Regions from separate parts of the Sphingobium sp. HDIP04 genome, predicted to be linked through region 2. Evidence: riboswitches for the same ligand, from Rfam matches in the RefSeq annotation. Region 2 holds a riboswitch; each other region holds the start of a gene.
What was found. Region 2 has a riboswitch for cobalamin ahead of L286_RS37310 (HoxN/HupN/NixA family nickel/cobalt transporter). Riboswitches for the same ligand answer to the same signal wherever they lie in the genome.

Region 1 (2,258 bases), on a different contig from region 2:
GAAGCCGAACCCTTCGACAGGCTCAGCCCAATCGGGGAAGAGTGAAGCTTTCCAGATCCTCCGGCCGGTTGATATTGGGCAGCACGAACTCCGGCCGCTCCACGATCCGCGCCCCGGCCCGCTCCAGCCAGCCGTAAATCGACCGGCTATTCTCCTCGGCCAGATGCGCATCCAGCTCTCCCGCCAATGAAGCGGGCCAGAATCCCGCCAGTTGCTGCCCCTTCAGGATCGCCGCGCCGTCCCCGATCAAGGCCTGCGCCAACCCGTCCGGATAGACCGGAACGTCGCACCCCGTCGTCAGCACCGCGTCATAACCCTGCGCCGCCGCATGATGCAGCGCGGCGTTCAGCCCCCCTAACGGCCCCATGTCCGCCGCCGGCCGGTCCGCCAGTCCGATCATTCCCGGAACCCGCCGTCCGCAAATCACGACCGTCTCGACATGCGCGCCCAGCGCCCCCGCCGCATGATCCAGCAATGTCCGCCCATCGAGCATCGCCAAGGCCTTGTCGCTGCCGAAGCGGCTGGATCGTCCCCCGGCCAGAACCGCGCCCAGCAATCGCATTCCGTCCCTCCTCATGCCGCTTGGCATTGTCCTCGCTTTCCCTTATGGCGCGCGGCGCGGGCGGGGACAAACCCTCGCGCGCAAAGAAGATCGCGCCGGTGCCCCCAAAGGGCTGAAAACGGGAATGCGGTGCGGGCGGGAAACCGTCCTATTCCGCGGCTGTCCCTGCAACTGTAAGCGGTGAGCGCGATGCACTTCGGTCCATGGACCGGCCACTGGACGCAAGTCCGGGAAGGCGTGCATCGCTGCGTTGACCCGCGAGCCAGGAGACCTGCCGGCGCATGGTCGCTCTTGCCCTGGCCCAGGGGTTGGCCATGGCACGGTGTTTTCCGTCTGAGCGACGAAGCGGCGCAGGGCCGCATCGGTGCGGGGGAGGGCACTGGCGTCGACTTCCCCCTGCGCCGACCGCGATGAGCGGATGCCCTGAGCCATGAAGTCGCAGCGACGCTCAGGGAAACAGATATAATGTTGAAAGCCACCCTCTCTCTTGCCGCTTTGCTTGCGGCCGCGCCCGCCTTCGCCGCCGATGATGACGAGATCATCGTCACCGCGCTGGGCATCGAGCAGCCCCGCGACGAGGTCGGCCAGGCCGTCACCGTCATCGACGCCGACACCATCCGCACGCGCCAGAGCGTCAGCGTCGTAGACCTGCTGGCCACCACGCCGGGCGTGCGCTTCAATCGCAGCGGCAGCCTGGGCGGCGTGACCGGCGTTTCGCTGCGCGGCGCGGAAACGACGCAGACGCTGGTGCTGATCGACGGGGTCAAGGTCAACGACACCAGCGGCATCGGCGACATGTACGATTTCGGCAATCTGCTGACCGGCAATATCCGGCGGATCGAAATTTTGCGGGGGTCCAACTCCATCGCCTATGGCAGCCAGGCGGTCGGCGGCGTCGTCAACGTCATGACCGGCACGCCTGCCGCCGGTTTCGCGGGCAATGCATCGGTCGATTACGGCTATAGCGACACGCTGAACGCCAAGGCGGATGTTTCGGGCGGCAGCGGCATCGCATCGGGCGGCGTCGGCATCGCCTATTTCAACACCGACGGCATTTCCTCCGCCGCCAATGGCACGGAAAAGGACGGCTATGAGAATATCGCCGCCAACGCCAAGCTGAAGCTGGCCTTCACCGATACCCTCAGCCTCGACCTGCGCGGCTATTATATCCATGCCGATCTGGATACCGACAACGGCGTGTTGGACAGCACGGCGGACACCTCCAAATCCGATCAATATGTCGGCTATGCCGGGCTGAACCTGTCGCTGTTCGACGGCAGGCTCACCAACCGGGCGGCCGTGACCTGGTTCCGCATGGACCGCGACTATACATCCGCATTCGGCCCCTATGGCTATTCGGGCACCAATCTGCGCTTCGAATATGAGGGCGTCTATCAGCCGGTCGATCAGGCGAAGCTGGTCTTCGGCTATGAACATGAACGGCCCGACTATGACTTCTCCGGCTTCGGCTCGGTGGAAAGCCACAAGGCCGATGTCGACAGCGTCTATGCGCTGGCGATCTTGAAGCCCTTTGCGGGTCTGTCGTTGACCGGCGGTGCGCGGCGTGACGATCACAGCCAGTTCGGCGGCGCGACTACCTTCGGCGCCAATGCCAACTACACGCCCAACAACGGCGCGACCAATATCCGCATGAGCTATGGCGAAGGGTTCAAGGCCCCGTCCCTTTATCAGCTTT
Region 2 (2,258 bases):
GGTGGCCGGCGATGGAGGCGACCTCGATCTCGTCGAAACCTCTCCAGCGGTAGATGGCCCAGCTCAGCAGCCAGCAGGCGGCGAACAGGCCGATGATGACGAAGCCCAGGCTGTTGAAATGATCGCCAAGGTCGGCGGCCAGGGTCCATGCGCCGCCGCGGAGGCCGAGCCTGTCGCCCAGCAGCGCCGCCGCCTCGATCCCGCCGATGAGCAGCGCGACCAGCGCCGACGCCAGCGTGATGGTGATGTTGTAGTAGAGCTTGCGGATCGGCTTCACGAACGCCCATCGATAGGCGCCCATCATCAGCGCGCCGTCCGCCGTGTCGATCAACGCCATGCCCGCCGCAAAGAGCAGGGGGAAGATGAGGACGGTCGCGATGGAAAGGCCGCTGGCCGCCTGGCCGGCGGACAGGCCCAGAATGGCGACCTCCGTCGCGGTGTCGAAGCCCAGGCCGAAGAGAAAGCCGAGCGGCGCCATGTGCCAGCTTCGCGTCACCAGCCGGAAAAGCGGCCGGAAGAGGCGCGACAGAAGACCCCGGCTGCCGAGCAGCATGTCCATGTCTTCATCGACATAGGCGCCGCCCCTTCGAACATGGTTGAAGGTCTTGAGCACTGATCGCAGGATGATCAGGTTCATCGCCGCGATGGCGAAGAGGAAGGTTGCCGACACGATCGTCGCAATGGTGCCGCCAATGGCTCCAGCGGCCTCCACCCGGCTCAGCGCATTGGCGGCGAAGGCGATGAGGACAGCGGCGATCAGGACGATGCCGCTATGGCCGATGGCGAACCAGAAGCCGACGGCAAGGGGCCGCTGGCCATCCTGCATCAGCTTGCGGGTCGCATTGTCGATGGCGGCGATGTGATCGGCGTCGACGGCATGGCGAAGGCCCAGGCTCCAGGCCAGCAGCGCCGTGCCCAGCATGACGGGGTCGCCGGCGAAAATGGCGAAGGCCGCGATCCAGGCGGCCAGATTGGCGGCGAGGAGCCCGGCGAACATGCCGGCGGCGCGGCGGCGCAGGCGGCCGGACGGCGCATGGGACGATATGGTCATAGGGACGATCCCCGTCGGCGTCTGCGAACCGGACGGAAGCCGCCTGCATGCCGGACGGACGCTCTTGCGCCCGGCATGCGGACAGCAGCTCCCGCTGCGTGAAGCGTCGCTCAGACGGAGGACCGTGCCGCGGCCATCCCCTGGACCATGGCAAGAGCGACCAGACGCAGGCAGGTTTCCTGGCTCGCGGGTCACGGCTTGGCGCATGGCCTTCCCAGGCCTCGCATGACTTAGCGTCCGGCCCAGTGGCTGATCCTGCCGCATGTGCGGAGGATCGCTATGCGTCTCGCTCGCCGCTTACAGTTGCAGGGACAGCCGCGGATTCATCACCGCATTCCCTATTAAGCCCCCTGAAGGGGCACCGGCGCGATCATGAAGGCCAGCCGAAACCGGCCTTCATGGGCGTGCATAGAGGCTGGGCGAGCAAATGGGAAGAGGAGCAATGACGACTTCTTCCGTCGGGCAGGGCCAACGCGCCGCTCCCGGCGAGGCGCTGGAGGCGCAGGACTCGCAGCGCCGGGGACGACGATCCTATTTCAATGCACCTCCGCCCTCAGCCGTTCGACCAGCTTTTCGATCTCCCACGGCTCCAGCACCCAGGTTCGCGTCTTGCGACCTTCGCGATGGACCGGCTGGGTCAACAGGATGCGCGCCTGTTCCTTCGCATGGGGCTTGAAGATCGCGAAATGCTGGGCGCAATCGCGGATCGTGCCGATGATCGGCGCCTTGCCGTCCAGGTCGATCATGGTGGCGGGCTGGTCCCAGGGCATGTTCAGCATGACGTCTTCCATTCTTCTATGATCGGCGCTGCAACTCGCTTGATCACTGGCGACCATAGCGGCGGATCGGCCGCCTGTATCGCCCAAAAACAAGGGCCCAACTGTCACTTTTCTGGTTTGCTCCTGGACAGGAGGCGGGCGAACATGCCCCTGCCCGGCGCGTTTCGCCTTGCGGCGCGGCGTCGGGGGGCGTTATGACGGCCCGATCATGCAAAAGGGGGCTTTGCACGGACATATCCGGCAGGGTTTGGGGGATAGGGCTTGAGCGTTTTGGGGAAGTTGGTTCGCGGGCCTGCGGGATGGGCCGCCTTGACTCTGTCCGTGGCAGCGCACGCCCAGGCGACGGGGGACCGTCCGCTGCTGAGGGACAGTTTCCGCATCGGCAGCGAGGGCGGCGCTCTATGCCAGGCGCAGAGCGCGACCGGCGA
Region 3 (2,258 bases), on a different contig from region 2:
CGCCTGGCCAAGCGCGGCGGGCAGGACGCAGCCCATATAGATGCGGTCTATGGCTTCCGGCGCGGCGCCGGAGCGTTCGACCGCCGCCTTGACCGCCACGGCGCCCAGTTCCGGGGCGGAGACGCTGGCCAGTGCGCCCTGAAAACCGCCCATGGGCGTCCGGGCATAGCCCGCGATGATGATGTCCTTGTTCATTTTTCTTTCCTCAGGCGCCTGGGCAGATTCCGGACGGGGCGAAGCGCGGCGTCGCAGGCGAATCGCAACCCTGATTTTCCATTCGCATCGGTTCGCTCTTTTCCTATACCGCCGGGCGCGCAGCCGGGGAAGGCGGCGCGGATTTGCCGTTCAACCCTCGCGATCCGGGACCACGGAACCGCGCCGGTTGGGCATGGCGTCGCCCTCCAGCCTGTCCGCCTTGCGGCTTCGCCGGGCGATGCGCTTTTCGACCAGGAGGAGCAAGGAAAGCAGCATCAGCGCGATCAGCGATCCGACGAGCACGAGCACATATTGGCCCGCCCCGGCCGTGATGCCGACGGCCGCAGCCATCCACAGGCTGGCGGCCGTGGTCATGTTGCGCACATCCCCGCCGCGCACGAAGATAAGGCCGCCCGCAATGAAGCCGATCGCCTGCGCAAGTCCCTGAACCACGCGGATCGGATCCCCGTCCGGGTGCACTTCCACCAATTCGAGCGCCGACAGCGTCAGCATGGCCGAACTCAGCGACACCAGGCCATGGGTGCGCAGGCCCGCATCATGGCCGTTGCGTTCCCGCTCGAAGCCCAGGGCAAGGCCGAGCAGCGTCGCAAGGACAAGGCGGACGAGCGTGGTGCCGAAATCGTTGGCCAACATGGCCATGAAACCCGCGAAGGGCGGCTGCCGTTCCCTCCAGGACGGACGGCAGCGGAAGCCGAGGCCCGACCGCGTCGCCACCCTCCCATTTCCGGCCTTGCGATTGATCGAAGCCGGCTTTATCAGCACTGGCGCGACAGGTTCCCTGCAAGGGGATGAAAAGGGAAGTCGGGTGAAATGCCCGCGCTGCCCCTGCAACTGTAAGCGGCGAGCCTTCCGGCCATCGCGCCATTGAACCGACAGGGTTTCGAGAAGGCGGCCGGACAGCATCGACCCGCGAGCCAGGAGACCTGCCTGACGCCGTCGTTCTTCGACCGGACAGGGTGTGCCGGGCGAACGGGGGTCTCCTCGCCGAGCGACAGCCATCGCCTTGCCGGTGCGACCGCGCGGGGGGGAGTCCTGTCGCCTGCCCTGGTGCCGGCCTGTCCTCCCTTGCCCGGTTCCCGATGGGGCGCATGCCGCCGGGCTGGAGGATGTGGAATGACTGATTTGCGGGGCCATTGCTGATGCTGCGGGCTGTCGGGCCTGGGGCGTCGGTGGTCGTCTGTTCGACCTGCCGTCTTTCGGCGGAGCAGCGGGCGGATGCGGCAGGGCGGCGAGGCGGCGCCCTGCTGGTCGAGGCGCTTCACAGGGTTCGCGACGGCGATCCCGCCTATGCGGCTGTCGCGGTGCAGGACATGCCCTGCCTCTTCGCCTGCGATCGCCATTGCGCGGTGCATGTGCGCGGGACCGGAAAGGTCGGCTATGTGCTGGGCGACTTCACCCCCGATGAGGAAGCCGCGCGGGCGATACTGGACTATGCGGCGCGCCACGCCGAAAGCGAGGAGGGCGTGGTGCGCTATGCCGACTGGCCGCAGGGGGTGAAGGGGCATTTCATCGTCCGCACGCCGCCCGACGGCTTCGTCTGTTCATGATCCGCTTCGTCGACCGGGCCGCCTTTGCCGCCGCTCTGGCGGAGCTTCCCGCCCTGGACGCAGGCGCTGCCGCAGCGGCGGCGGAGCGGCAGCGGGTGCTGACGAAGCCCGCCGGTTCGCTGGGGCGGCTGGAGGAGATCGCCCTGTTCATGGCGGGCTGGCAGCGGCGGGAACGGCCCCGGGCGGAGCGCATCCGCGCCGCTATCTTCGCGGGGAATCATGGCGTCGCGGCGCGGGGCGTCAGCGCCTTCCCGGCAGAGGTCACGGCGCAGATGGTGGCCAATTTCCGTCATGGCGGCGCGGCGATCAACGCGCTGGCCCAGGCCTGCGGCGCGGAACTGGCCGTCGTCGCGCTCGATCTGGAACGGCCGACCGGCGACATCTGCGCGGAGGCGGCCATGAGCGAGGCGGATTGCCTGAGCGCGATCAATGCCGGAGCGGCGGCGGCGGAAGAGGGCCTCGACCTGCTGTTGCCGGGCGAGATGGGCATTGCCA

Region 1: another riboswitch for cobalamin. It lies ahead of L286_RS37010 (TonB-dependent receptor plug domain-containing protein); the one in region 2 lies ahead of L286_RS37310 (HoxN/HupN/NixA family nickel/cobalt transporter).
Region 3: another riboswitch for cobalamin. It lies ahead of L286_RS37465 (DUF1636 domain-containing protein); the one in region 2 lies ahead of L286_RS37310 (HoxN/HupN/NixA family nickel/cobalt transporter).

The regions. Positions count from the first base shown of each region.
Region 1 covers NZ_ATDO01000089.1:2,999-5,256, reverse strand. The annotation lists gene mobA (molybdenum cofactor guanylyltransferase) at 23-562, opposite strand; cobalamin riboswitch at 642-855, shown strand; gene L286_RS37010 (TonB-dependent receptor plug domain-containing protein) at 1,028-2,258, shown strand, end outside.
Region 2 covers NZ_ATDO01000094.1:10,877-13,134, reverse strand. The annotation lists gene L286_RS37310 (HoxN/HupN/NixA family nickel/cobalt transporter) at 1-1,051, opposite strand, end outside; cobalamin riboswitch at 1,204-1,430, opposite strand; gene L286_RS37305 (hypothetical protein) at 1,588-1,830, opposite strand; gene L286_RS37300 (CHAT domain-containing protein) at 2,140-2,258, shown strand, end outside.
Region 3 covers NZ_ATDO01000095.1:446-2,703, reverse strand. The annotation lists gene L286_RS37475 (acetyl-CoA C-acyltransferase) at 1-195, opposite strand, end outside; gene L286_RS37470 (MgtC/SapB family protein) at 346-978, opposite strand; cobalamin riboswitch at 971-1,161, shown strand; gene L286_RS37465 (DUF1636 domain-containing protein) at 1,356-1,763, shown strand; partial or broken gene cobT (nicotinate-nucleotide--dimethylbenzimidazole phosphoribosyltransferase) at 1,760-2,258, shown strand, end outside.